2 linked regions of the Pseudovibrio sp. M1P-2-3 genome follow. The protein of the gene in region 1 interacts with the protein of each later gene in a pairwise test. Links are inferred from orthologs where the notes say so. Each region holds a gene or a part of one and is shown in the gene's direction. Other genes may lie near its edges.

Evidence for each region.
Region 2: the proteins of ligA (region 1) and leuS interact in binary tests that used the Escherichia coli proteins (3 or more experiments, as listed by UniProt). The link is inferred for Pseudovibrio sp. M1P-2-3 from one-to-one orthologs.

Annotation. Positions count from the first base shown.
Region 1 is NZ_JARRCW010000001.1:855,278-868,155, forward strand. Bases 9,396-12,389 are described here. They hold ligA (NAD-dependent DNA ligase LigA), read left to right. Parts: upstream 9,396-9,803; coding sequence 9,804-11,975; downstream 11,976-12,389. Other genes in these bases: P6574_RS03995 (glycosyltransferase family 87 protein), read left to right, coding at 9,396-9,688; P6574_RS04005 (nitrate- and nitrite sensing domain-containing protein), read left to right, coding at 12,127-12,389. Also shown: P6574_RS03960 (D-alanine--D-alanine ligase), read left to right, coding at 1-342; P6574_RS03965 (cell division protein FtsQ/DivIB), read left to right, coding at 330-1,244; cell division protein FtsA, read left to right, coding at 1,241-2,566; cell division protein FtsZ, read left to right, coding at 2,667-4,412; lpxC (UDP-3-O-acyl-N-acetylglucosamine deacetylase), read left to right, coding at 4,652-5,614; P6574_RS03985 (outer membrane protein assembly factor BamD), read left to right, coding at 5,769-6,632; DNA repair protein RecN, read left to right, coding at 6,670-8,340; more of P6574_RS03995, read left to right, coding at 8,450-9,395; more of P6574_RS04005, read left to right, coding at 12,390-12,878. UniProt on the Escherichia coli protein: DNA ligase that catalyzes the formation of phosphodiester linkages between 5'-phosphoryl and 3'-hydroxyl groups in double-stranded DNA using NAD as a coenzyme and as the energy source for the reaction.
Region 2 is NZ_JARRCW010000001.1:4,495,773-4,512,462, forward strand. The notes cover bases 5,735-8,921. They hold leuS (leucine--tRNA ligase), read left to right. Parts: upstream 5,735-6,105; coding sequence 6,106-8,721; downstream 8,722-8,921. Other genes in these bases: P6574_RS19875 (YggS family pyridoxal phosphate-dependent enzyme), read right to left, coding at 5,735-5,894; lptE (LPS assembly lipoprotein LptE), read left to right, coding at 8,708-8,921. Also shown: P6574_RS19845 (DMT family transporter), read right to left, coding at 1-454; ribosome maturation factor RimM, read right to left, coding at 727-1,284; rpsP (30S ribosomal protein S16), read right to left, coding at 1,412-1,798; P6574_RS19860 (chorismate mutase), read right to left, coding at 1,816-2,133; ffh (signal recognition particle protein), read right to left, coding at 2,135-3,673; P6574_RS19870 (alpha/beta hydrolase), read left to right, coding at 4,075-5,085; more of P6574_RS19875, read right to left, coding at 5,217-5,734; more of lptE, read left to right, coding at 8,922-9,304; holA (DNA polymerase III subunit delta), read left to right, coding at 9,315-10,355; P6574_RS19895 (class I SAM-dependent methyltransferase), read right to left, coding at 10,372-11,154; P6574_RS19900 (ParB/RepB/Spo0J family partition protein), read right to left, coding at 11,284-12,180; P6574_RS19905 (ParA family protein), read right to left, coding at 12,300-13,127; 16S rRNA (guanine(527)-N(7))-methyltransferase RsmG, read right to left, coding at 13,142-13,801; tRNA uridine-5-carboxymethylaminomethyl(34) synthesis enzyme MnmG, read right to left, coding at 13,805-15,688; tRNA uridine-5-carboxymethylaminomethyl(34) synthesis GTPase MnmE, read right to left, coding at 15,950-16,690.

The DNA of each region.
Region 1 (12,878 bases):
GAGATCGTGCCACTTGGGCATGGCTTTTATGATTATGATAGCAAATATGTTCCCGGTGGGTCTCAGCACATACTTCCTGCGGAAATTTTACCTCCTGTTTACCAAGAACTACAGAAACTAAGTGTTAAGGCACATGAAGCTTTGGGTTGCCGCGGTATTTCACGGGCTGATTTTCGGCTTGATGATGGACCTAGCGGTACAGGTGAGCTGATCTGTCTTGAAGTAAACACACAACCAGGCATGACACCAACTTCGCTTGTTCCTGAAATGGCGGCACACGCCGGCTACAAATTCAAAGAACTGGTAAGTTGGATGGTGGAGGACGCAAGTTGCGGAAGATAAAGGCAAAATTAGGCGTTTGGCGTTCATCTGGCTTCACCCGGGCACTACTCGGGCCACGTTCAGGTGTGTCTCGTCTGCACCAACGATCCCCTCATGGGGTTGAGGGTTTTTTTGCTTTTCTGCCCCGATGGGCAGGGCCAGCCGGAGCGCTGGGTTTTCTGTTGCTTTCCGCTGGATATGGTATCGTTTTGGGCGGGCACGGGCGTGCATTTTCCGAATCAGTTACCGCTTCCCTCGGGTTTGCCGTGGATGAAATCGAACTGGATGGCCTTCAGAGGGTGGCAGAGTTCCAGATTCTGGAGGCGCTGGAGCTGGAAGACCGGCCATCTTTGATACTTTTTGATGCATATTCGGCGCGAGAGCGCCTTGAGAAGATTTCATGGATAAAAAGCGTTAGTATTCAAAAGCTTTTCCCCGGTACGCTGAAGATCAAGATTGATGAACAGGTTCCTTACGCGCTATGGCAGCGGGGGGACATTATTTCGGTGATCAACGAACAGGGAGAAGTGATTACAGATGAAGTGGATGGGCGCTATGCAAACCTGTTGCGGGTGGTGCACCACGGGGCGCAGCGGCGCGCAGGAGAAATTATGCTGGAGTTGGAACGCTTTCCTGAACTTCGCTCCAGAGTCCGCGCAGCCAGCCTTATCTCGGATCGTCGCTGGGATTTGAACCTTGAAAACGGAATTACCGTCCGTTTGCCGGAAATCGGCATTTTTGCAGCTTTGAGTGAACTCACTCGTTTGGATAAAGAGGGTGGACTACTGAGTAGAGATATTGTGGCGATTGATTTGCGTTTAAATGACCGGGTTGTGGTTCGGCTTTCCGAAGCCGCTGCCCTCAGGCGCAAAGCCGCGATCAAGGCACGCCCGAGCCGCTCCAAAATAGGGGCCGATACATGAGTACGGGGAAAAAGAACATAATTTATCTACCCCGTATGCGCCCGCTTTCCAGCAGGCGCAGTTCCGTTGTTTCTGTTCTGGATGTGGGTTCTACAAAGGTTTGTTGCCTGATTGCCCGCCTTAAGCCTGCGGAAGAGGGGGAGCTGCTTGAAGGGCGCTCCCACGCGATTGAAATTCTCGGCTATGGCTATCAGCGCTCGGAGGGTGTGCGCGGCGGCGGTGTTGTGGAACTGGCCTTGGCGGAAAAAGCCATTCGCCGTGCAGTTGATAAAGCGGAGAGAATGGCCGGGGTTCGCGTTGAATCCCTGATTTCAAGTGTAACTTGTGGCCGCTTGCAAAGCGAAATTTTCACAGCCAGCGTTCCCCTTAAAAACGAAAGCGTTTCAGATAATGACATCCAGAGGGTTCTGTCGGCAGGATCCTCCCATACGGTGACTGAGGGGCGGGCCATTATGCATTCCCTGCCAATCTCCTACAGTCTGGATGGAAATAGCGGTATGCGTAACCCGGGCGGTATGATGGGACGCAAGCTGGGTGTGGACATGCAAGTGGTCACCACAGATATTCTACCTGTGCGTAATCTGGAACTGTGTATCGAAAGAGGACACCTAAACGTTGAAACGCTGGTCGCCACGCCTTATGCATCTGGTTTGGCTTGTCTTGTAGAAGACGAGATGGAACTGGGTGTTGCCTGTATCGACATGGGAGGCGGGACGACAACGATTTCGATTTTTGCAGATGGGCAAATGGTCCATCTGGACGCCATTGGCATTGGCGGACAACATGTTACGACAGATATAGCACAGGCGCTTTCGACCAAGCTGGAGGATGCGGAGCGGATCAAGACACTTTATGGCTCTGCATTGCACAGCGCTGTGGATGACACAGATTTTATCTCTGTTCCACCGGTAGATGTGGATGGAGATCTCCCGACGCAAGTTCCCCGTGCTATGCTAACGCGCGTTATTCGTCCGCGTATCGAGGAAACCATGGAAATGGTTCGGGACCGTTTGGTGGAATCCGGGTTCGCAGGACGTGTTGGAAAAAGGGTTGTGCTGACGGGGGGAGCCTCTCAGCTGACCGGACTTTCAGAAACCGCACGCCGGTTTTGGGGGCGTAATGTGCGGTTGGGTCGTCCGCTTGGGGTTTCGGGTTTGCCGGATGAAGCCAAGGGGGCAGCCTATTCTGCTGCAGCGGGTTTGCTGGTTTACCCGCAAGTTGCGCAGATTGAACAATTTGAACCACGCTCGGCTCGTAGCAGCTGGGGGGGCCGAGGTAATTATTTTGCCCGTTTCGGGCAATGGATTAAAGAGAGTTTCTAACGCTTGGGCGTTGGAGTTGAATTTCGCCATGGTTGGGGCGAACGCACGAGAGAGATGGTATTAGGTCCTATGGACCTATCCAAAGGGTCGCGAGGGTAATATGACAATTAACCTGAAAATGCCTGATATTCAGGAGCTGAAGCCGAGGATCACCGTTTTCGGTGTCGGCGGCGGCGGTGGTAATGCCGTCAACAACATGATTACGACTGGCCTGCAAGGCTGTGACTTTGTGGTTGCCAACACGGATGCGCAAGCTCTGGCCCTGTGTCAGGCCGAGCGTGTTATTCAGATGGGCGTGGCTGTAACGGAAGGTCTGGGCGCAGGATCCCAGCCAGAAGTTGGCTGTGCGGCTGCGGAAGAAGTGATTGACGAGATCAATGATCATCTCTCCGGTTCCCATATGGTGTTCATCACCGCCGGTATGGGCGGGGGCACCGGTACAGGTGCGGCTCCTGTTGTTGCCCGTGCTGCCCGTGAACAGGGTATACTGACTGTTGGTGTCGTTACCAAACCTTTCCAGTTTGAAGGCAGCCGCCGTATGCGTGTTGCAGAAGCCGGAATTGAAGAACTTCAGCGCCACGTTGATACACTTATTGTAATTCCGAACCAGAACTTGTTCCGTATTGCAAATGCCCAGACGACATTTGCGGATGCCTTTTCCATGGCAGATGAGGTTCTTTATTCCGGTGTTGCAAATGTAACAGACTTGATGGTCAAAGAAGGTCTGATTAATCTGGACTTTGCCGATGTTCGCTCCATAATGCGCGGTATGGGTAAAGCTATGATGGGTACTGGTGAGGCTTCCGGTGAAAACCGTGCCCAGCAGGCTGCAGAAGCTGCAATTGCGAACCCGCTTCTGGATGAAACGTCCATGAAAGGTGCGCGCGGCCTTCTGATTTCCATTACAGGTGGTAATGACCTGACTTTGTTTGAAGTGGATGAAGCTGCCACACGTATTCGTGAGGAAGTGGACCCTGATGCCAACATCATCCTTGGTGCAACCTTTGATGAAAATCTTTCCGGCACCATTCGGGTTTCTGTTGTTGCGACCGGTATTGATCTGGCTGAACAGGCCGCGGCCTCTCCTACTGATGCACGTCTGGCGGAATTGACTGAACGTCTACAATCTGCAGGGGCTGCAAAGCCTGCTGCCGCGCCCGCTGCACCGCGCAAAGCCTCGCCCCCCGCTGCTCCGCGTCCAACGCCTGCTCAGCAAGCCCCAGTGGCAGCTGCCAGTGATCCGGAAGTGGAAATTGCTCCATACCAGCCCCGGCGCTATGACCAGCAGGTAAGCAATTTGCAGGACATGGACGAGCAAACTCCTGCTGCGACGGTTGAGGAGACATTAGTTCCCCAGCCTTTTATTCCACCGGCCGCGGAAGAGGTTGAGTTTTCGCCTCGCATGCCGCGTGCCGACGAATTTCCTCCAGTTGCTCAGCGTGAAGTGGCTGTTAAAACCAGTGCCCCAGTAGAGCCTGCCCAACCTTCGAAGCCTGCTCAGTCAGCTCCTGTTGCTGAAGCGGCCCCTTTCACAGGTGGCTCTGATGTACACTATGAGGAAGAAGATCGCCGTCCTATGGGTCTTCTGCGTCGCTTGGCTGGCGGACTGGCTCGCCGTGAAGATGAACATTCAGAGGATGCTCATGAGGGTGACGAAGGTGATCCTTTTGAAACTCCTCGTCAGGCACCAACATTCCGCTCTGCGCCAGATGGCTCTGCACCCGCAGGCAACCACGGAGCAGCCGGTCAGTTGGACCAGAATGGCCGTGCAGTTGGTGCACAGCGTTCGACCATTGAAGATGACCAGTTGGAGATCCCTGCGTTTTTACGTAGGCAAGCCAACTAGGTGTTGAAAACTCGCGTCTCTCGGCAGCAATTCGGAGTATCTCCGGATTGCTGCAGCGTTTTTCAGGGTACTAACTAGGCAAAACTACCCATAAAAAGTCCTTCGTTACAAAACGTAATAAAGCTTTATTTCAATCTGACTGACTCTATCGGTATTCTTAGGATTAATCAGTGGGGCAATTCAGATAGTGGCCAATCAGCGTAAGAAATGACTGGGCCAAATCAATAAAGGCTTTAATTATGAAAATGCGTGTCGCGCAACAGACAACGCTTGCAGACAGCGTTACACTTAACGGGATTGGAGTGCACTCCGGGCGACCTGCATCCATCACCATGCATCCTGCAGAAGCGCATACGGGCATCGTTTTTCAAAGAACCGACAATGAAGCTGCAAGCGAAACTCCGGCACACTGGAAAGCTGTAACTGCAACAGCCCTGTGTACCGTGATTGGTGACCCTGACAGCAACGGTGTCTCCACCATTGAGCACCTGATGGCCGCGATCCGCGCCATGGGTCTTGATAATGCCTTGATTGAAATTGATGGCCCTGAAACGCCAATTATGGACGGAAGCTCCGAGGCGTTTGTGGAAGCTATCGAGCACACTGGTCTGCGCAAACTCAATGCCAAGCGTCGCTACATTCGCATTAAAGAATCCGTGCGCGTGGAGCAGGGCGATCAGTGGTGTGAGCTGCACCCGCATAATGGTCAGCGTTTCAACATTACAATTGATTTCGATAGTGCCGTGATCGGTGAGCAGAAGATCGAATTCGACCTGACGCCCGAGCTGTTCAAGAATGAAATTTCCCGCGCCCGCACCTTTGGTTCTGTGGCCGATGTGGAAAAACTCTGGAAACTGGGTTTTGCCATGGGTTCTTCACTGGAAAACTCAGTTGCGCTGGACGGGGACAAGGTTCTCAATCCCGAAGGTACACGCTGGGGCGACGAGTTCGTTCGTCATAAAAGTCTGGATGCCGTTGGGGATCTGGCCCTTGCAGGCCTGCCGATCTTGGGTGAATACCGCTCTTATAAAGGCGGCCACCGCATGAACCACGCTATCTTGGTGGAACTCTTCAAGCACCCAGAGGCTTTCGAGATTGTCGAATCTGATCACTCTATTGCTGATCGCGTTCCTATGGAAAAAGGCCATGCGGAAATGGCTGGCGGGTTACACACAGCTGCTTTCAGTCCGAAAGTGGCCTGATAAATAGTAAATATACATAGGTTTTCTTCTTCGACTGGCATAATTTAGCATCAAAACGGCCACGGGTACGTGACGTGGTCGTTGCATTAGGTTAGAAGCTGAGCAGGGGAAGGGTTTTCCGAATCCATTCTGTTGTGAGGAGCTGGATAAATTGCTGCTTTTTGGTACTGTTCGGGGGGCTAAGCCGAGCCTTCGACTTTCTAATATTGTTAAGACATTCGCACTTGTGAGTTTGATCGCTGTGGCCGGTTGCGCGTCCAAGGATCAAACTTCGGATCTGGACTTTGAAGAAGCTCCTGCCGAGCTGTTGTATAACCAAGGTCTGGCTTTGCGTGCCGAAGGCAATCTCAAGGAAGCGGAGCGCAAGTTCTCTGAACTGGACCGTGTCTATCCTTACTCGGAATATGCACGTAAATCCCTGATCAATATCGCATACCTGAATTACACCATGCGGCGTTATCCAGAAACGGTTTCCGCTGCAAAACGCTTTGTGAGCCTTTATCCCGGTCACGAGGATTCTGCTTATGCACTGTTCCTGATCGGTCAGTCTTATTTTGCGCAGATCCCGGATATCGGGCGTGACCAGAAAGCGGCAGCCCAAGCTATGGGCGCCATGCAAGAGGTTATCCAGCGTTATCCCGATTCAGAGTATGCAACTGAGGCACGCAAGAAAATCCGCATTGCACAGGATCAGCTGGCCGGTAAAGAGATGGAAGTGGGGCGCTACTATCTCAAGCGCAAGAACTATCTTGCGTCCATCAACCGCTTCAAAGTGGTTGTAACCAACTACCAGACCACCCGCCATGTGGAAGAAGCCCTGTTCCGTTTGACAGAGAGCTACTACGCTCTGGGTGTTATTAATGAAGCACAAACTGCTGCTGCTGTTCTGGGGCACAACTTCCCGCAGAGCCAGTGGTACCGTGATTCCTATTCTCTGTTGCAAAAGGGTGGTTATGAGCCTGAAGAGAATAAGCGCAGCTGGATTAGTAAAGCATTTGGCGCTATTGCGGGGTCTTAACGGACAGGACTAGATTTAAGGATGCATCGCGGGTCTCATGCTTTGTGAACTTTCTATTCGCGACATCGTGCTCATTGACAGGCTTGATCTGCAGTTCAATGAAGGAATGAGTGTACTTACCGGTGAAACTGGAGCCGGTAAGTCTATCCTGTTGGACTCTTTGAGCCTTGCTCTTGGTGGGCGTGGTGATGCTGGCCTTGTGCGCAATGGTACCAAGCAGGGTCAGGTTACGGCAGTTTTTGACGTGCCCATGAGCCACAAGGTGCGGGCACTGCTTGCTGAAAATGATCTGGAAGCGGATGCGGATGTAATCTTGCGCCGTGTTCAGGCTTCCGATGGGCGTACACGTGCTTTTATCAATGATTCTCCTGTAAGCGCTGGCCTTTTACGTCAAGTTGGGGCGAGCCTTGTTGAAGTGCATGGGCAGCACGACGACAGAGCGTTGATTGACCCTGAAAGCCATCGCCAGATCCTCGACAGTTTCGGCTCTTTGGAAGACCTTGTTTCCGCCACTGGTGAAAAGTTCCAAGCATACAAAGCCGCAGAAAAAGCTCTGAAGGAACTTCGCGCTCGCATTGAAGAGGCTAGGCGCGAAGCGGATTATCTGCGCTCCAGTGTTGATGAGCTTTCCACTTTGAACCCGCAAGAGGGGGAAGAAGAAGAGCTTGCCCTTTCCCGTCAGGACATGATGCAGGTTGAGAAAGTTGCAGGAGACCTGAAAGACGCCTTTGATACGCTGGACGGGCCATCTTCTCCGGTTCCCGAGCTTTCAAGCCTTTGGCGCCGGTTGGAACGCAAAGTTGATCTGGCCCCTCAGTATCTGACAGGTGTGGTGGAGCAACTTGGTGCCGCGCTCGATAATATCGAGGATGCACGTTCAGGTTTGGAAGATGCTGTTCGCGATACCAACTTTGATCCGCGCGAGCTTGAGCAGACCGAGGAGCGATTGTTTGCTCTTCGAGCTGCCGGACGCAAGTATTCTTGCCATGTAGATGCCTTGCCGCGCCTTCGTGAAACTATGGAGCGGGATCTTGGCGATCTGGATGCAGGGGAGGGCAAGCTGCTTGAGCTTGAAGCCGCTGTTGGCCAGACGCGGGATGCCTATGACAAACTTGCTCAGGAACTTAGCGAGAAAAGGCGGGAAGCTGCCCGTGCTTTGGAGGAGGTAGTCCACCAAGAACTGCCGGCTTTGAAGCTGGAGCGGGCTCGCTTCATTATCCAGCAGGAAACACAGCTGGAACACCGCGGGGCAGATGGCACAGATACTATCGAATTCTGGGCCCAGACTAACCCCGGCAGTCGTCCCGGCCCCATGTTTAAAGTGGCCTCAGGTGGTGAGCTCTCACGCTTTTTGCTAGCCCTTAAAGTGTCTTTGGCGGACAAAGGCTCTGCGCCGACGCTTGTGTTTGACGAAATTGATACGGGCGTGGGCGGAGCGGTGGCCGAGGCTATTGGCTTGCGTCTTGCACGCTTGGCCGCAACGGTTCAGGTGCTCACTGTCACCCACGCGCCGCAAGTGGCCGCAAGAGCCAACGGCCATTTCCTCATTCAAAAAGGGGAGGTGGAAAAAGACGTGGTTATCACGCAGGTCCAACAGATTGCAGAGGCGGACCGACAGGAAGAAATTGCCAGAATGCTCTCCGGTGCGGTTATCACCGAAGAAGCAAGAGCCGCTGCCATGCGTCTGATGGGGAATGTTTCTAGCTAAGCCAGTAAAAGGCAGTTGTAAAAACTAGTTAGATTTGTTTTTTCAATAATTTAACCAGTTTTAACCTAGGCTAAAGGCATGGTTCCCCACTAAGGAAAGCTGCTGTGCTATGCTGGGTGTTTTTCCACGTCTGAGTGCTTATTTCACTGTTATTCTTCTTGTTACCTGCATTGGTGGTCCCATTTATATTTGGGCACTGTGGAACCACTCGGACCACTTTCAGGACCTTTCCAGTGTGGGAGGGGATTTTCTGTATTTTTATGACAGTGCAAAGCTTGCGGTTATGGGCAAGGCGGAAGCCTTGATGAATTATGCGGGGGCGTCCCCAGTTTATGATAGTGGAAGAAACTATTATAGTTGGGTTTTCCCTCCGAGCTTTCTGGCGATCCTGCTCCCCTTTTCTACCTTTAGTTTTTTGAATGGCTATCTGCTGTGGTTCGGCCTGAGCCTTGTTGTTTTTCTGGCTTCTTGTAGTGGATATTTGCATCCCCTTAGACGGAGTATCTTCCTTCTTTTTGCACCTGCAACTCTAGTCGTTTTGTTTTTTGGACAAAGCGGGTTGCTGGTGGCCGCAATATTATGTGGTGGACTGCGTTTAATTGATAATCGTCCGGCTTTAGGGGGACTGCTTTTGGGCTTTATGTTTATAAAGCCGGAACTAGCCCTTTTGATACCGTTCGCCTTAATTGCGCAAGGCAACATTATTGGGTTTTGCACCATGTTAACGAGTGCAGGGCTCACAGTTGTTGGAAGCGTTTTGCTTTTCGGGGCACCAGCATGGTTGAACTATCTGGATACGGGGCCGCAAGCTCTTTTCTCTCTTCTTACATCTGCAGATAGTGTTTCCTTGCAGCTGATGCCGTCAATCTATGGGGCTATGAGGCTTCTCGGATTTTCAGGGAGTTTGGCTCTTGTTGTAATGGGAGTATCGTTTCTGGCCGCTCTTAGCATTACATTCTGGCTGTTCCTGACCCCTCGGGAGCATTCCAGCCGCAATCTGGCGTTTGGCCTGTGCTGCCTACTTGCCTCTCCTCTGGTGTTTTTGTGGGATCTCGCGATTGTTGTGCCGCTCATGTTCATTTTCGCCTGTAAATCGAAAGTGTTCGATAATGTTTTGGGCTCGTCCTATACGGGGGCGGCGCTTCTCATGGGGGTCTATTTGTTGCCGCTGGTGGGCTTTGGGCTGGCGGCCCACGGTTTTCCAATTGGGCCCTTTGTTCTCATCAGTGCTCTGGCCTATTTGCTATATGATCTGATGGTACAAAAGCGTGCAGCGCGGGCAGCGATGGCCGAGGCCCGGAGCGAGAACCTTCACATACCGGATGCGGCAAGTTCCCAGCGTTCTTGAGGGGAAGAGCCACTTACCTTTGAGAAACTGCTGGAGAGGGCTAAAGCTTTCTTGTCGTTCAAACACAGCTATGCAAAATAGCTGAAAACTTCAAACGACAGGATAGGAAAAGCTGGTGGCTGAATCGCTTCGTCCAAACGAGATCTCCCAAGACGATTTGAGCAAGGCTGAGGCCGAGCAAAGGTTAGAGCAGCTTGCACAGCTCATTCAAAAATATGATGAAGCCTATCACACCAAAGACGCGCCGCTGGTAACTGATGCGGACTATGACAGGTTGCGGCGGGAAAACGAGAGGCTGGAGGACCTGTTTCCCGACTTGGTGCGTCAGGACAGCCCCTCGCAAAGGGTTGGCGGAGAGCTTGCTGAGGGCTTTAGCAAAATCTCCCATGCTGTCCCCATGCTTTCCCTTGATAACGCGTTCTATGACAAGGACGTGGAAGACTTTATCGGCAAGGTGCGCCGGTTCTTACGCTATGATCCATTGATGGGTGCACTTGCTATTACGGCAGAGCCGAAGATTGACGGGCTCTCTCTTGCTGTGCGCTATGAAAAGAGAAAGCTTGTGCATGCGGTGACCCGTGGTGACGGGTCTACGGGCGAAAATGTGACAGCCAACGCGCTGACCATTGCTGATATTCCAAAAGAATTACCAGAAGGCGTTCCTGAGGTCGTTGAGGTTCGGGGTGAGGTTTATATGTCTCACGCCGATTTTACTGGTTTGAACGAGCGTATGGTGGCCAATGGCGGCAAAGCTTTTGCCAACCCGCGCAATGCGGCTGCCGGGTCTTTAAGGCAGCTAAATTCCAAAATAACTGAGTCCCGTCCTTTGAAGTTCTTTGCCTATGCGTGGGGGGAGATGTCCGAGATGAGCGCGGATACCCAGATGGGCATGGTTGAGGCTTTCGCCAAGTGGGGGTTCGTGGTGAACCCGCTCATGAAGCGATGCGAGAGCGCGCAGGACTTGCTTGCCGTTTATCACGGTATTGAAGAGGACCGAGCTGACCTTGGCTATGACATAGACGGGGTGGTTTACAAAGTAGATCGTTTGGATTTGCAAGAACGGCTCGGGTTTGTTTCCCGTTCTCCCCGTTGGGCCATTGCCCATAAATTCCCGGCGGAGCGGGCCTTTACCACTTTGAACGAGATTGAAATTCAGGTAGGGCGCACGGGGGCGCTGACGCCGGTTGCCAAGTTGGAGCCGGTTACCGTGGGCGGCGTGGTTGTCTCCAATGCGACTTTGCATAATGAAGATTACATCAAGGGTATTGGACAGAACGGCGAGCCCATTCGTGGAGGAAAGGATCTTCGTGCAGGTGATACGGTGATCATCCAGCGGGCGGGTGATGTTATTCCGCAGATTGTGGATGTGGACTTGGACAAGAGAGATGAAGAGGCTTGCGCCTTTGAATTTCCAAAAGTTTGTCCGGCCTGCGGTTCTCATGCGGTGAGGGAGAAAAATCCAGCATCCGGCCGTATGGACGCTGTGCGCCGGTGTACGGGTGGTTTGATCTGCCCTGCGCAGGCGGTGGAGAAACTCAAACACTTTGTGTCCCGCAACGCCTTTGATATCGACGGGCTGGGCGAAAAGCAGGTTGAAGCATTTTTTGAACTCTCGTTAGAAGAGGGCGGTGTTCATACACCCGCTGATATTTTCACGTTGCGAGAGCGGGATAAGGCCTCGCTTGTTAAATTGCGCAGCCGTGAAGGATGGGGAGCCGTTTCCGCTCGTAAACTCTTCGATGCCATTGACGCCCGTCGCCAGATTGACCTCAACCGGCTGATTTTTGGTCTTGGAATTCGCCATGTGGGAGAGGGAAACGCCAAACTTCTGGCCCGGGCCTATGGTTCATGGGGGGCTTTTCAGACAGCTATGCGGGCTGCCCATGAGGAAGGAAGCGAGGCCTTTAAGGAGTTGAATGATATTGACGGCATTGGCAGCGCGGTGGCAATTGCTCTGGTTGAGTTCTTTAGCGAACCTCACAACCTGGAAGTTCTGGACAAACTGCTGAGCGAGATCACCCCTAACGATTTTATTGTTGCTGATACATCGGGTAGCCCTGTTGCGGGAAAAACACTGGTGTTCACCGGCAGTTTGGAGCGCATGAGCCGGGACGAGGCCAAAGCCCGAGCCGAAGCGCTGGGTGCGAAAGTCTCCGGCTCGGTCTCCAAGAAGACCGACATGGTGATCGCCGGTCCGAAAGCAGGTTCCAAGCTGACCAAGGCGCAATCCTTGGGCATCTCGGTTATCTCCGAGGATGACTGGTTTGATTTGACTAAAGATTTGTAGAGGGTTCACCCTTTGAAAACCAATAAAAGCTTCCCACCACATATGAAGGGATAAAACTGAATATAAGAGGGGTACAACTGAGCAAGGCCAAGTTGTGAGTTGAGGAGATGGCGCTATAGGACAAGCAGGCTCTTTACAGGTCAAACTCGTATTGCTAACAGCAGTTCCCCTTTTATGTGCTTTGGTTTTTGCGTGTTGGCTTGTTTATACGGTTTACGCTCAAGTGGACCGGCATGAGCGTTTGCGTCCGGTTATTGAGCTTTCCGACAGTGCGGATGACTTGATCCATCAAATCCAGCTGGAGCGCAGCCTCACTAGCGCGCTTATTTCCTCGCGCTACGGACGGGAGGAAGCCCGCAATCTGATAGGTCTGCGGGTGCAGATTGATGACCAGCTGGTGCAGTTCGAGGCGTTGGTCCAGCTGCTGCAAAAAAATAATCCGGAAGAGTTTAAAGGGCTTCAGCCTATTTTTGCAGTGGCGGGGCAACTTTCCAAAGTGCGGGAGCTGGTCCAAAACAAAAAAGTCTCTGCCAATACGGCAGTTGGCCTTTATAATCGTATTGTCGTTGTATTCATGCGGATTATGGCAATGGCAACTGAGGCGAGCCCTTCTATCCAGATATCTCAGGAGTTATTGCCACTTTTACAATTGGTGGGGCTTCGCGAGGCTGGCGGCTTGGAGCGCGGATATGGGGTTGATCTGCTCAATCGCCTGAATACGGAAAGGCCATTGGAACGTGCTTTCATGCCTATGCTGGAAGCTCTGGGTGCCGAAAAAGTTTTCATGCGCGCATTTGAGGCGGCAGCCACCCCAACGCAGATGGAAATTTTGATGAGAGTAACAAAAAGTCCAGAATTTCAGGACTTTAACGTGTATCGGCTTATCCTCTCCCAATTGCCAGA
Region 2 (16,690 bases), 3.6 Mb from region 1 along the record:
TTGCGGGTGCTGACGAATACTGAATACAGAACAACCCCGCCATTAAAAGAAGAGCTCCAAGAACTCTGATCCCTGATACTCTTATTTCAGGATTTCCGAATGCGCCAAAATGATCCAGCGCGATGGACATTATTGTCTGTCCCACTATTGCAGCGATCAAGACATTGGCGATCCCGATTTTAGGCATCAAAAACATCATCGCGCTTACAAAAATAGCTCCAAGCACTCCGGGAAGAAAGAGATACCAGTCTACTACCGCTAAAGACTTTAGAGAGGGCGCAGGCATACGAAGCACCAGAATGACCACAAAACAGCTAATCAGCCCGCCTAGGTATGAAATAAACGTCGAATGCATAGGGTTTTCAAGGAGAGCACCCAATTTTCCACCAAGAGCACCTTGCAGAGGAAGAGCAAAGCCAGCAATGACAGCTAGAAATAGATAACCAATATTCATACCATTCCTCGATCAAGCAAGCAAAAACCCAATAAAATTGCTATGCCTCTGTTGCTTTTGCAGGGCCGATAACCACTCTTCCCATAAAGCAGTATCAGCAGGAGATCCATCGTCCAGAAGTCTCATGTAACTAAGAAATCCAGTCAGATCTCCTGATCCCGTGACAAGTTTTCCAAAATATAACATGCAAATGCTATACTCAGGCGAAGGGTGAGCGGGATAGTTTTTAGATTCTATTGTTATCTATTGGAGATTAAAAGTAAGCAGACAGCTTACCCGTCTTCACCGCCGGTTTCAGGCTCTTTTTCACCTGCTGCAAAAAAGCCTTCCGGTGGGATGACGGTCACTTTGCCAGCTTCCAGATCGATAGCCGGAACCACTGCCTTGGTAAACGGGAAATAGACTGTTCCGCCGCTTTGTGGCTTTACTTCCAGCAGTTCGCCAGCGCCGAAGTTTTCCAGCGAGACCACTTTGCCTAAAGGTTCCCCTGCTCCGTCAATAACGGAGAGGCCGATGAGGTCTGAGTGGTAGAACTCGTCTTCGTCTTCTGTTTCGGGAAGTTTATGGCGGGCGATGTAAAGCTTGGTGCCGTTCAGAGCTTCGGCCGCGTTGCGATCGTTAATGCCTTCGAACTTGGTAACAACCACGGTCTTTTGCACACGGGCGCGCTTTACCTTGAATTTTTGCTGGCCATCGGCTGTTTCCAGCTTGCCATAATCAGCAAATGAGAGCGGATCATCGCCAAAGGGTTTCACCCGCACCTCACCACGAATACCGTGGGCAGCTCCAACCTGTGCCATCAAGATGAGTTCATCTGATTTAGCTGACATTTAATAGCCCTTTCACAGACTGGAAACCAGTTTAAAGCAGCAAAATACTTCACCGCTTTAAACTGTAATTCTGCGTGTACCCTAACCTGAAAACGCGTAGGCACTTTCAGGTGATACACGGCAAAAATTATTCAGCAGCAGCTTCTTCAGCAGCAGCGGCAGCAGCAGCTTTTGCTTCTTCTTCAGCAGCCAGCTTTTCGTCAAGACGCTCTTGAGCTTTCTTGCCGAGTTTCGCTTTGTTCGGGTTGTTGCGTGCTTCACGCTTCAAGAGACCAGCTTCGTCGAGGAAGCGGTGAACACGGTCTGTTGGCTGTGCGCCGTTGGAGAGCCAGTGCTTGATGCGCTCTTCGTCCAGTTCAACGCGCTTTTCGTCGCCTTTTGGCAGCATTGGGTTGTAGCGACCAACGATTTCAAGGAAACGACCGTCACGTGGGGAGCGAACGTCAGCAATTACGATACGGTAGAATGGACGCTTTTTTGCGCCACCGCGTGCGAGACGGATTTTAGTAGCCATGTTTATTCTCCTAGAATTCAATTAGCGCTGTGGTCAGCGGCAATGGCTTCGTGATGCCGAATAACTTCCTTCACAATGAAGTTCAGAAATTTCTCAGCAAAGTCAGGGTCTAAGTTCGAATCCGCCGCCAGCTGACGGAGGCGTTCAATTTGTCTTTTTTCTCTCTCAAGGTCTGCCGGGGGAAGGTCATGGGTTGCCTTCAACTCGCCAACAGCCTGCGTACAACGAAAACGTTCGGCCAGCATGTGAACCAGCGCTGCATCAATATTGTCGATACTGGAGCGCAGGGAGCCAAGCAGTGCCTGAGCCTGTACGGACTTGTCAGAGCCACTCATATTATTTTTTCCCCTTGCCAAGACCTGGCAGGCCGCCACCTAGGCCGGGAAGTTTAGGACCGCCGATACCCGGAAGACCTTTAGGAAGTTCCATGCCGCCTGGCATTTGTCCAGCTTTTGCCATCTGTTCAAGGGCTTTGGGGTCGATGTCGGGCATACCGCCCATTCCAGGCATGCCGCCCATGCCCGGCATTCCGCCGCCCATGGCACCCATCATCTTGCCCAGCATACCTTTGCCCTTGCCTTTGCTCATGGCCTTCATCATGTCGGCCATCTGGCGGTGCATTTTAAGCAGCTTGTTCACATCAGCAACGGAAACACCTGAACCGGCGGCAACACGCTTTTTACGGCTGGCCTTCAACAGTTCGGGTTTAGAACGTTCCTGCTTGGTCATGGATTCAATGATCGCAACCTGACGCTTGAACATTTTCTCATCAATGTTCGCAGCTTCAATCTGCTTTTTCATTTTGCCAATACCGGGCATCATGCCCATCATACCGGACATGCCACCCATTTTTTCCATCTGGCCAAGCTGGTCTTTCAGATCATTCAGGTCAAAGTGACCTTTCTGCATCTTTCTGGCCATCTCTGCGGCTTTTTCCGCATCAATTGCCTCGGCAGCTTTTTCCACGAGGGAAACGATATCGCCCATACCCAAGATACGGTCGGCAATACGTTTAGGGTAGAAATCTTCTAGTTCTTCAGCTTTTTCACCGGTACCAATGAGCTTGATCGGCTTGCCTGTGACCGCACGCATGGAAAGAGCAGCACCACCACGGCCATCACCATCCATACGGGTCAGCATAATGCCGGTAATCCCGACGCGCTCATCGAAGTTCTTTGCCAGATTAACAGCGTCTTGACCGGTCAGGGCATCGGCAACAAGCAAGATCTCATGGGGGTTGGTCGCCTTTTTGATGTCCGCCATCTCAACCATGAGAGGCTCATCAATGTGGGTACGTCCCGCTGTATCAAGGATAACAACATCGTAACCGCCAAGCTTGGCCGCTGTCATTGCACGGTTGGCAATATCGACAGGCATCTGACCGTCAACGATCGGCAGGGTATCAACGTCGTTCTGTTCACCCAGAACACGCAGCTGTTCTTGAGCTGCCGGACGGCGTGTATCCAGAGACGCCATCAACACTTTGCGCTTGTCGCGGCGTGTGAGACGCAGAGCAATTTTGCCGGAAGCTGTTGTTTTACCAGCACCTTGCAAACCAACCATCATGATACAGACAGGGGCAGGTGCGTTCAGGTCGATCAGGTTGTCTTCAGTTCCAAGCATCTCCACGAGTTGATCGTGAACGATTTTGACCACCATCTGGCCCGGCTTGATAGATTTAACAACCTCAGCGCCAACAGCGCGGTTTTTCACCTTATCGGTAAAGGAACGCACGATAGGCAATGCCACATCAGCCTCAATGAGCGCGCGGCGAACTTCGCGCAGCGCTTCATTAACATCGGCTTCTGAAAGAGCACCACGTTTGGTGAGCTTATCGAGAATGCCGCCGAGGCGATCTGACAGGTTATCGAACATAGCGTTCCTTTTACAAATTCGTGTTTCTGAAACAGTTGAGAGCAAAGTCTACTTCAAACCTTGCCTCTCAGCATCAGGAAAGTTCTGTTACCGCCGATTTCCACTAGGGTCCCGCGCAATAATGCAGGGACATAGCAAAAAAGCACCCGAGGGCGCAACGCGCTGTCGGATGTTGACCTCTGGGATCTCTTTATACCTTCTCGGGTCCCAGTCAGTGGCTCGAAAAACAAACCTTTTCAGAATTTCGCCTGTTTTTAGAGCTTCACGGCACCTGAGTCAATAAAATTGTGGCTCAATATTATAGTAGCCGCACCTGCCATATATAAAATCTCTGTAATTGTTCAGTGCTATTCAATTGCCTAGTGTTGGGCAATTCGAACCAGATTTCACAGGACGAGCCAATGAAATTTCTCAAGTTCTGTATCGCACTCATAATTCTAGTTGCTGGTTACGGTTGGCTCACCAACAAGTTTCCCCCTATTTCACTTAGTTTCTCCCCCACGCAGATACCCGTGGATGTCGAGGCGTATCTTCACAATGAAGAGGCACAGTTCCGCGATATCAAGCCCGGTCTGGAAAAGCAAATTATTTGGAACGATACCGAAACGAAATCTAAAACTCCTTACTCTGTTGTCTATATTCATGGGTTTTCAGCCAGTAAGGAAGAAATCAGGCCCGTACCCGACAATCTGGCGGAGCACCTTGAGGCAAACTTGTTTTATACGCGTTTGACCGGACACGGGCGCACAAATGCCGCCATGGGAGAGATGAGCTATAACCAATGGGTCGATGATCTGGCCGAAGCCTATGAGATCGGGAGACGGATCGGAGACAAGGTTATTGTTATGGGAACCTCGTTGGGAGGAGCGCTTATTGCGTGGTCAGCTCTGGAGGGGGACACTATCGGCACAGACGTGGTGGCTGCAATTTTAGTCTCCCCTGTCCTCAGGATAAACAATTTCGGTTCGTCCCTTCTCACCTACCCTTATGCCAAATTCATGAGCAGGATCGCCTTGGGGCCCACACGTTGCTCTGGTACGCATGCCTCAATGGAGATTTTGTACGCTTGGACGGTCTGTTACCCAAGTTCAGCCCTATTGCCGCTTGCCCAGTTTGTTCAATTGGTCCGCAAAGCCGAGCCAGACACAGCCACCATTCCAACTTTATTCATATACAGTCCCAATGACACTGAAGCCGATGAAGCTGTCACAGCTCAATACTACGAAAACTGGGGCGCCAAAAAAGACAGGCTCATTATTCAGCACTCGCAGAATGAGAAAAATCACATAGTTGTTGGCGATTTAGAGAGCCCGAACAATAACGACCTTGTGACCAAAACCACTATCTCATGGCTTGAAAAATTGGGAATTGCTCCGGTTACTCCCCCTGCTATGACCGAGGAAGCACAATAGAATAAAAGCCCAACTGCTTTCTCTTGGACGCACATGGGCTTTTATAAATTGTATTTGCTGGCCTTTATGCCAGAACTGAAGCCTGTTTGCGTTTATTGCACAGCCAGCACTCCATTAAGGTACTGCTGTTGTTAGGCGCTGTAATCCCGATGACCGAAGATTGCAGAGCCAACGCGTACGTGGCTTGCATGATGCTGAACCGCGATTTCAAAATCGCTGGACATACCCATGGAAAGTTTTTCAAGGCCATTGCGCCGTGCAATTTTCTCCAGCAACGCAAAGTGCATACCCGGTGCTTCATCGACTGGCGGAATGCACATCAGTCCTTCAATTTGTAGCCCTAGTTCATCACGGCATTTCGCGATAAAGGCATCGGCCTCTTTGGGCGCAATACCAGCTTTTTGCGGTTCTTCGCCCGTATTGATCTGAATAAACAGCTTCGGGAATTTCTGCTGTTTTTCCATCTCCGCTTTCAAAGTCTTGGCGATTTTTTCCCGGTCAACCGTGTGAATGACATCAAACAGTTCCACAGCTTCCTTGGATTTGTTGGATTGCAAGGGGCCAATCAGGTGCAGCTCTACACCCTCATACGCACTGCGAAGCTCCGGCCACTTTGAAAACGCCTCCTGAACACGGTTTTCACCAAAAACCCGTTGTCCGGCATCCAGCACTGGCTTGATTGCATTAACCTCGAAGGTTTTGGAGACTGCAATCAATGTCGTTGCACCAGTTTCACGACCTGAGTTTTCCTCAGCATTGCGGATAGTTGCTTTCACATCTTCCAAACGTTTTGCCGCTTCTTCTTGCATTCTTGCCTCCACAAAATCCTTCATCGAAAGACTATATATATCTTCTTGAAACCTAATCTTGCTTTTCTGTTAGTGACTTTAATGGGATTTGTCGCCGATTATTTCCGCATTTTCCGCAGTTTGAAGGTTGACCAACCTAGCAAATTCTGATGACAGTCCTTTCAAACAGTTTACCCGCATGGGCTCGCAAGATTTACGACGGATTGAATTGATGGCTACGGAGCGTTACAACGCACGCGCAACAGAAGCGCGCTGGCAAAAGCAATGGGACGAAAAAGACGTCTTCATTACAGACAATGATGACCCAAGGGAAAAATACTACGTCCTTGAGATGTTCCCTTACCCTTCCGGCCGCTTGCACATGGGGCACGTTCGCAACTACGCCATGGGGGATGTTGTTGCACGCTACAAGCGCTCTAAAGGCTTCAACGTGTTGCACCCGATGGGCTGGGATGCCTTTGGTATGCCTGCGGAAAACGCGGCCTCCGAGAAAGGCGTCCACCCGAAAGGATGGACCTACAACAACATTGCTGCCATGCGCGGCCAGCTGAAAACGCTTGGTCTTTCCTTCGACTGGACACGCGAATTTGCGACATGTGACGAAGACTATTACGGCAAACAGCAGAGCCTGTTTCTGGACTTCCTGAAGGCTGGCCTCATTTACCGCAAGAAGTCCAAGGTCAACTGGGACCCAGTAGACATGACCGTTCTGGCCAACGAGCAGGTTATTGACGGCAAGGGCTGGCGTTCTGGTGCAACGGTTGAGCAGCGTGAGTTGACCCAGTGGTTCTTCCGCATTTCAGATTACTCCGAGGACTTGCTGAGCGCTATTGACGGGCTGGATAAGTGGCCGGAAAAAGTGCGCCTGATGCAGAAGAACTGGATCGGCAAATCCGAGGGCACAAAGGTACTCTTCGAGTTTTCCGAGGCAGCACCGACCGGTGATAAAACACTGGAAGTGTTCACAACACGCCCTGATACCTTGTACGGCGCGTCGTTTGTAGGTCTGTCTCCAGATCATGCAATCACAGAAGAGCTTGCCAAGACCAACTCCGAGCTGCAGGAATTCATCAAGGAATGCCGCAAGATCGGCACGACTGCAGAAGCTATCGAGACAGCAGAAAAGCTGGGCTTCGATACTGGCCTTCGTGTAAAACACCCTCTGGACCCATCATGGGAACTGCCTGTTTTTGTTGCTAACTTCATTTTGATGGACTACGGCACCGGCGCGATTTTCGCTTGCCCTGCCCATGACCAGCGCGATCTGGATTTTGCCCGCAAATACGATCTGCCTGTAACAGCCGTTGTTTTGCCTGAAGGTGAAGATGCCGCGACTTATGAAGTTGGCACTGAAGCCTATACCGGCGACGGCAAGATCTTCAATTCTCAGTTCATGGACGGTCTTTCCATTGGCGATGCTAAAAAAGCCGTGAGCGAGCGTCTGGAAGCGCAGCAAGTAGATGGAAAACCACAGGGAGCGCGCGAGACCAATTATCGCCTGCGTGACTGGGGTCTTTCACGCCAGCGCTACTGGGGCTGCCCTATTCCGATCATCCATTGTGAAAGCTGCGGACCACAACCAGCGCCAAAAGAAACGCTGCCGATTACACTGCCGGAGGATGTTTCATTCGACCGTCCCGGGAACCCGCTGGACCGCCATCCAACATGGCGTGATGTAAAGTGTCCGTGCTGCGGCGCTGATGCGCAGCGCGAAACGGATACGATGGATACCTTCGTGGATTCATCTTGGTATTTCGCCCGCTTTACCGACCCGAAAAACGCAAACCCAACAGACCCGAAGGCTGCAACCGAATGGCTGCCGGTGGATCAGTATATCGGTGGTATTGAGCATGCGATCCTGCATTTGCTTTATTCCCGCTTCTTTGCCCGCGCCATGCAAATCACCGGTCACCTTGACATTAAAGAGCCGTTCAAGGGCCTCTTTACCCAAGGCATGGTGAACCACGAGACCTATAAAGCTTCCAGTGACGGGCGCTGGGTTTCCCCCGCTGATATCAAGTTGGAAGAAGTGGACGGCAAGCGCCGGGCGACCCTTCTGGATACGGGCGAAGATGTAGCTATCGGCTCCATCGAGAAAATGTCCAAGTCCAAGAAGAACGTTGTTGATCCAACGGATATTATTGAGACTTATGGCGCTGATACAGCCCGTTGGTTTGTTCTTTCCGACAGCCCGCCAGAGCGCGATATTATCTGGAGCGAGGATGGGGTTCTTGGCGCATGGCGTCACGTGCAGCGCATTTATCGCATCATGAGCGATATTGCCGAGCACAGCGAAGCCGTTGCCACAAAGCCTGAGAAATTCAGTGATGAAGCTCTGGGCCTGCGCCGCGCGGCCCATAAAACACTCTCCGCTGTTTCCAAAGATTTTGAGGGGCTGGGCTTCAACCGTGCTGTAGCACGGCTTTACGAGTTCACCAACACCATCAGCAAGGCTTTGCAGGCAGACCTTTCCAAGCCAGATATGGCCTACTCCTTGCGTGAAGCAGCGAGCTTTATGCTGGTGATGATGCAGCCGATCACCCCTCACCTTGCAGAGGAATGCTGGTCGCTACTGGGCTCTGAAAAGCTGATTTCGCAGAGTGAATGGCCGGAAGTTGAAGAAGAACTGCTTGTTGAAAACAGTGTGACACTGCCGATCCAGATCAACGGAAAGAAAAAAGGCGAGTTAACAATTGCAAGAGACGCTTCCAAAGAGGTGGTCGAAGCGGCTATTCTACAACAAGAAGTCGTTATCAAAGCTCTGGACGGTAAGGAACCACGGAAAATTATCGTTGTTCCTCAAAGGATTGTGAATGTCGTCGTATAACTTAACAGCGAATCTTTCTGCTTCAGCCTGCCGAGCTTTGCTCGGCAGCGCCGTGATTCTTGCAGGAACTCTCGCTCTTTCAGGATGTCAGGTTCGCCCGTTATATGGGACATCTCCCAATATTCTAAATAGTAACGGATCCGAAACAACGCTTGTGCAAGACGAGTTGGCCGCGATCGACGTAAAAGTCTCCCTTATCGGCAGCAACAATTCTTCACAACGCGTCGATCAGTACATGAGTAATGAACTGCAATACCTTTTCCGTCGCGGGGGAAGCGGTCTTGCACAAAAGTATGACCTTGAAGTTCTGATTGATACTGTTCAAACCGAAGTGGGTGTGGAAGAGCTCTCCGATGTGCCTTCAGCCTACAACATTACACTCTCTGCCAGCTTTGTTTTGTCAGATGCATCTTCAGAAAAAACGCTCTATGTGGGACGTTCTTTCGGATCTGCTTCCTATGACTTCTCAAATCAGCGCTTTGCAAACTTAAGAGCCGAGCGGGACGCCGAAAACCGTGCAACAAAAATTGTAGCCTCGGATATTCAGGCACGCATTGCCGGCTACTTCGCCACAGACCAATAGTCTTGCCTCCATGGTAGCCCTAAAAAATAATGAAATTGAGCGCTTTGTCTCGAACCCACCAAAATCAGTCAATCTGATTTTGGTGTATGGCCCTGATAGAGGGCTGGTCAATGAACGTGCAAAGCAACTGATTAACGGTGTTGCAAAAGAAAATGATGATCCGTTTTCTCAAGTAAAACTGGATGCATCTGATTTGGCCTCAGATCCAAATCGACTGATTGATGAAGCACTTACCATCCCTTTATTTGGCGGCAGACGGACCATTTGGGTTCGTGAGGAAGGCAATAAGGCCGTCACCACTGCTGTTGAGGCACTGCTGAAGAGCCCGGATTTCGAGGCTTTCATCGTTATTGAGGCGGGAGATCTTAAAAAAGGGACCGGTCTGCGGAAGAAGATTGAAGCAAGCAAGACAGCCTACGCCATTCCTTGCTTTGCAGATACCACCAGAGACGTTGATAGGCTCATAGACGAGGAAACTCAGATTGCCGGTCTCCAGATATCAAAGGAAGCGAGAAAGGCTCTCCACGACCTTTTAGGGGCCGATCGTCTGGCCAGCCGCGGGGAAGTGCAAAAGCTCTGCCTTTATGCATTGGGTAGCGGACGGATCGAATCCAGCCACGTTGAAGAAATTATTGGGGATGCCTCGGCCTTTGCCATAGATGAGCTGATTGATGCTGCCGCCCTTGGCGATATCAAAACACTGGATCATGGCCTTGAGCGCCTTTCGGCCAGTGGAATGGACGCAGGTGTGATTGCTAACATGGCCCTCAAACACTTTCAGGTAATCCACAAATGCCGGCTGGAGGCAGACCGCAGGGTCTCCCCTGAATCTATTGTAGGTGGTCTTCGCCCTCCTATTTTCTGGAAGCGTAAAGCGAAACTCATCAGGGAAATTGAAATCTGGAACGCGGAAAAACTGGAACGGGCCATGATACGACTGCAGGAATCTGTTAAGGATATACGGCTGAAACCTGCGCTTTCCATCGCAATTTTGTCTCACACGCTTCTTGCCATTACTCAAGCGGCCCGTATGGCGCAGAAAAAGCGATAAGGTATGTTACGAAGCCTCAAGTAGAGCCCGTTTTCTGGCCCATAGCAAGATGGGTGGTGTAGTGAACCACCACATTTGCCTCTCCATAATGCTGCTTAATAAGCGCACGTAGCTCCTCTAAAATCCCATCTCCATGTATTTTCAATGCGCTTTGGGTTCGTGTGGAAGAGCATGAAAACTGGACAAACCTGTCTGCTGTCATTGGCCGTGTCCACTCACAAGTAAAATCAGGGTTTGGATGAAAGCCGCACGCCTCCATTATTTCGCGGTAGTTAAGGTCCCTGTAATCCCTGTCGTAGTCTGGGGAATAACGCTCCAAGAAAGCTTCATAGGCCTCCAAAAACGCATTTATGCGCCAGTTTCTCACGTTATCAGCAACACAAACCCAGCCCTTGGGCTGAAGTAGGTGCTGAGCCTCTTCAAAGAACTTTGCCTTATCGAACCAGTGAATGGCCTGAGCAGTCGTTACACATCCGAAACTATTTGATTTAAGCGGAATTTTCTCGGCACTAAACGACAGGTATTGGATTTTCTTAGAAGTTGATGAGCGGCGCGCTTGTGCCAGCATATCCGCATTCACATCCGAGCCGAATACATTGCAAACTGGGAAGTTTCTGGCTAACCGGCGCGTGAATTTACCTGTGCCACATCCCACATCCAATATGCGATTGCATGGCAATGGGGAGACTACCTGATGAAGGTGCGACAGCGCTGCATCGGGATAGGATGGGCGGCTTTGCTCATAATCCCGCTCCAACCCGCTAAAGCTCAAAATGCGCTGTGATTGTTTGGAAGGCAAACGTCTTACCTTTCCTCTACTATTCCAATTGTCTTAGGCAAAAGACCTTTTGGACTTGTTAGAAGAGCCTGACTTCCATTTTATATTCATAAACGCGTTACTTAAAAGCAAAAACCGTCATAAAAGAGCTTATTGTTCAATACCCAGCAAGCGGCAGACTTCGTCGAGTTGCTCAAGAGAGGCGTATTTGATTTTCAGCTCACCTGCGCCCTTCTCCGCTTTATGTGCGATATTTACCTTGAGGCCGAGCCCATCCATAAGGCGCTTTTCCAGTGCCTTTGTATTGGCGTCTTTGGGTGGCTTTGGAGCTGCCGTTTTCTTTTCCAAAGACGTTGGGTTCTGTGCAAGTTTTTCGGCATCGCGTACCGTTAGGCCCTTTTCGACAATAAGATCAGCAAGGGCAGCGGGGTCTGGTGCGTTAATCAGGGCCCTTGCATGGCCAGCTGTCAGCAACCCTTCCGCAAGATAGTCTTTTACCGCGTTTGGTAGTTTCAGAAGGCGCAGGGTATTTGCCACATGGCTTCGGCTTTTACCAATGACCTTTGAGAGTTCAGCCTGACTATAGGAAAACTCATCAATAAGCTGGTCATAGCCTAATGCTTCTTCGATTGGGTTGAGGTCTGCTCTTTGAACATTTTCAATAATCGCCAGCTCAAGAGCTTCTTGATCAGTGACATTTCTGATGATGACAGGGGCTTCATGCAAGCCAGCTTTTTGAGCTGCCCTCCAGCGCCGCTCCCCTGCAATAATCTCAAAATGACCCGGTTCATTTGGAGTGGGGCGAACCAGAATCGGTTGAACAATTCCCTTTTCCCGAACAGATTCGGTCAGGCTTTGAAGGTCCTCCTCCACAAAAGCCTTCCTCGGATTGCGCGGATTCGGCCGAATATACTCAATGGGAACTTTTCTATTATCCCGCTGTCGCTCGGGTTTTGGGCCAGGTTCGGTGCTAACATCACCAATAAGAGCTGCCAAACCACGGCCCAGACGCTTATTACCGCGTCCGCCTTCTTCTGACTTTGCCATTCCCCAGCTAACCTCACTTGAACTCCAAACAGATGGTTAGCTTACATAGACCTATGAAAAACCGCAAAGATAGACAGCAGGTTCGTCCACATTTAAAAGTAGTATTTGAAAACTAAAATTCAGACAGCAACAGTGCGCAGGTCACGTTCTCTTTGAATTATCTCCGATGCAAGGCGCAAATATGCCTGGGAACCAGAGCACTTCAGATCATAAAGAAGCGCGGGTTTTCCATGTGAAGGCGCTTCCGAAACTCGTACATTGCGGGGAATCACAGTGTCGTACACAGCGTCTCCCATGGTTTCCCTTACATCTTGCACCACTTGGGCCGACAGGTTGTTTCTGCTGTCATACATTGTCAAAACAATGCCATGAATGCTTAATTCCTCATTGAGCGATTGCTTGACCTGCTCAACAGTGCTGAGGAGCTGGCTCAAACCTTCCAGCGCAAAAAACTCACACTGCAACGGAACAAGGATGGAGTGTGAAGCTGACAGAGCATTAATTGTCAAAAGGTTCAGCGATGGTGGACAATCTACCAGAACGTAGGAATAGCCCTCTATAGCCCCTCTTTCAGCCGCTTTTGCCAGACCCGAAATTGCATTGCGAAGCCGGAAAGTCCGATCCGCAGCACCGGAAATTTCCAGCTCTACACCGAGCAAATCCATGTTGGATGGTGCAAGGGAGAGCCGTGGAACTGCGGTTCCAATAATCGCCTCTTCCAGAGTACAATCTCCACAAAGGACATCATAGGTGGTGAACTCTCTCACCTTCCTATCAATACCCAATCCTGTTGAGGCATTCCCTTGTGGGTCTAAATCAATAACAAGAACGCGCTCGCCAATAGCGGCCAGAGCAGTACCCAAATTGATAGCAGTGGTTGTTTTTCCAACGCCGCCCTTCTGATTGGCAACGGTTAGAACTCTCGGTGACTGCGGTAAACTGCTCATCCGGCTTTACCTCGTTAGGCCTGTCGTGCTGTCATTTTTGAAATCAACAACACCTTACTCTGCGGATCTACAAGACTATCTTTTTCTACCAGATCCAGCTCCCAGTTTTGAGAGGCCTCGTCTATTTCCCTACGAAAATCTTGCCCTTTGTGGAAAACAGCGGTTGCTCCACGTTCAATAAACTGACTGGAAAAACCACAGAGCATATCCAGCGATGCCAAGGCGCGGGCGGATACCCCCTCTATTGGGGTTTCCCAGTCCTTGGTAACGGCTTCTATTCGCCCCGCATGCACCTTCACCCTACTGCCGGTTTCACGCGCAACTGTTCTCAGGAAAGAGGCTTTCCTTTGATTACTCTCCACCAGGTTTACAAGCGATCCTTCTTTATCCTTCAAAAGAATCGCTGTGATAAGACCCGGAAAGCCTGCCCCACTCCCGAAATCAATCCACTGGGAAGCAGACGGCAGACTCTTCTGGATTTGAATGGAATCTGCCACATGCCGCAGCCAGATATCCCCCATTGTGGAGGGTGCAATCAAATTCTGTGCCGGTTGCCATTTGCGAACCAGGTCTACATAGATTGAAAAGGAATCAATCGTTTCACGTGAAACATCTGGATACATGCGTTTAAGCATTTCGATCTGATCACTATCAGAGTTGCTCAAAGTAGTCATTGGTTAGGCAGCTCCTGCTGTCTTCATGGCAGTACGGCGGATATAAGAAAGAAGCAAAGTCAGAGCGGCTGGGGTCACCCCGTCAATACGCCCTGCCTGCCCAATTGTTGCCGGGCGTACATCAAGAAGCTTCTGCTTCACTTCATTTGAGAGACCAGCTAAATCGTCATAATTGATATTCTTTGGAATAAGTAGCTCTTCATCCCTCTTCAGCGCTTCAATATCAGCTGCCTGGCGTTCCAGATAAACAGCGTATAAAGCATCAATGGCAACCTGCTCGGCCAGTGCGCGATCAACACCTTTAAGCTCCTCGAAAACTTCGAGAAGGCTATCTAGTGTAATATTTGGGTAGGACAGCAAATCAAAAACTGAGCGCTTTACGCCGTCCTGATTTATAGGCAATCCATGCTTGCGGCCCTCATTGGGGCTAATGCGCAGGCTCTGCATCAGCGCACGAATTTCATCAAGCTGCTGGCGCTTCCTCTCAAAAGAATTTTCGCGAACAGCGCCAACACACCCCCATTCCATACCAAGTGGAGTAAGCCGCTGATCCGCATTATCCGCCCGTAGAGATAGCCTGTATTCGGCGCGGGAAGTAAACATGCGGTAGGGCTCGGTAACACCGCGGGTGACCAGATCATCAACCATCACCCCGATATAACCGGCTGCACGGCTAATAATAATATCCTCACCACCAGAAGCGTGACGTGCTGCGTTTAGGCCGGCCAGAAGACCTTGAGCACCCGCTTCCTCATATCCCGTCGTTCCATTTATCTGCCCTGCCAGAAAGAGCCCCTTTTGTTTTTTGGTTTCCAGTGTGGGCAGCAGTTCGGTTGGATCGATATGATCATATTCAATGGCATATCCGGGTTTCAGAATGACCACATCTTCCAACCCGGGAATCGAGCGGATGTATTTTTCCTGAACATCAACAGGCAGCGACGTGGAAATTCCATTGGGATAGACGGTGTAGTCATCCAAGCCTTCGGGCTCCAGGAATACCTGATGGCCGTCTCTATCACCAAAGCGGACAACCTTGTCTTCAATGGAAGGACAGTATCTTGGGCCCCTTCCCTTGATCTCTCCGGAGTACATGGCCGAGAACTGAATATTGTCGCGAATGATCGTATGTGTCTCAGCGGTCGTTCGCGTGATGTGACATGGGACCTGTGGGACTTCGATTTTCTCTGTCAGATAAGAAAAAGGAATTGGCTCTTCATCACCGGGCTGCTCGGCCAATGTGTCCCACTTGATTGTGCGTCCATCCAAGCGTGCTGGTGTTCCGGTTTTCAGTCGTCCCAAGCGCAGACCAAGGTCTTCCAGTGAACCGGAAAGGCCCATGGCAGGCGCATCACCATCACGGCCAGCAGGAATTTTTTCCATGCCGATATGGATCATCCCTCTTAGGAAGGTGCCTGCGGTTATGACAACAGATGGCGCGGAAACGACAGTACCGTCCTTCAGTGTAACACCTTTGAGCAAACCGCTTTCAAGAATGAGTTTGTCCGCTTCACCCTCAATAACATCCAGAAACTCGATAGCAGCAATCTCTTTTTGCATCGCTTCTCTGTAGAGTTTCCTGTCAGCTTGTGCCCGAGGGCCTTGTACTGCTGGCCCCTTTCGGCGGTTGAGCATACGGAACTGGATGCCGGCAGCATCTGCGACGCGCCCCATCAAACCATCCAGAGCATCGATCTCGCGAACAAGATGCCCTTTGCCCAAACCTCCGATGGCCGGATTACAAGACATAACTCCAACACTATCGAACTTGTGAGTGACTAGGGCTGTACGCGCGCCCATACGGGCTGAGGCAGCTGCAGCTTCGCATCCAGCATGACCGCCACCGACGACAATCACATCGAAATTTTGCTTCAAACTATCAGGCATCTTGTATCCGCTATTTACCCTCTCACTAGTAAAGCTTCACTGTAACCAGCCGAGCTGTGTTTGAGCATTCATGTTATCTGAGGGGCTTTTTGTAAAATCTTTGTCCCTTCAATACATCAGGAATGCCAGTGGGTCAAAGCAAACTCTCCTGATGAAGCCGCTCACATGCGGGCGCTTCAACAGGAGTGTTAAACCAAATATTTTCTTTATATTTTTCAGCGCACTACAGAAAGTGTTTCACGTGAAACATTCTATAACTATCTATTTACCAATACAGAAATCCCTGAAAATAACATCCAGCAGATCCTCAACATCAATGCGCCCTGTGATCCTGCCCAAGCTATCAGCCGCACTCCGAAGATCTTCACTTCTCAGCTCAATGGGCAGCTGTACCGCTTCAATGGCCCTTTGAATATCATCGAAACATTTTTGCAATAAAACCCGATAGCGTTCTCTTGTGATAAGAGGACTTTCAATGAGCCCGATGTTCTCCTCGGCAAATTCCCGAAGAGATTTCAGAAGGCCGTCTATGCCACCCGCTTCAATAACAGAGGTTTCAATAACCTTCCCCGAGTGGTTATCCTCAACCGTGGGCGCGTGTTTGTTAAGGTCGGATTTGGTGTGCAAGAACCACAGATTGGACTGGTCGCGGAACTCATCCGGCACAGCATTAAGTGCCTCATCACTATCTACAGTCCAGAGAATAAGATCCGATTCACCGGCATGCTGCATGGCTCTTCTGATCCCTTCTTTCTCGATCAAGCCTGCATCCTCTCGTATGCCAGCCGTGTCAATCAAGGTCACTGGGTAGCCACCCAAATCCAGATGAACTTCCAGAACGTCCCGCGTGGTGCCTGCTTCTGGTGTCACAATCGCAACGTCTCTTTGCGCCAGTTTGTTCATTAAACTTGATTTACCGGCATTGGGAGGGCCAAGCAAAATGACCTGCAGTCCGGAGCGTAATCTCTCCCCTCTGCGGGCATCACTCAGGTGAGATGCTAT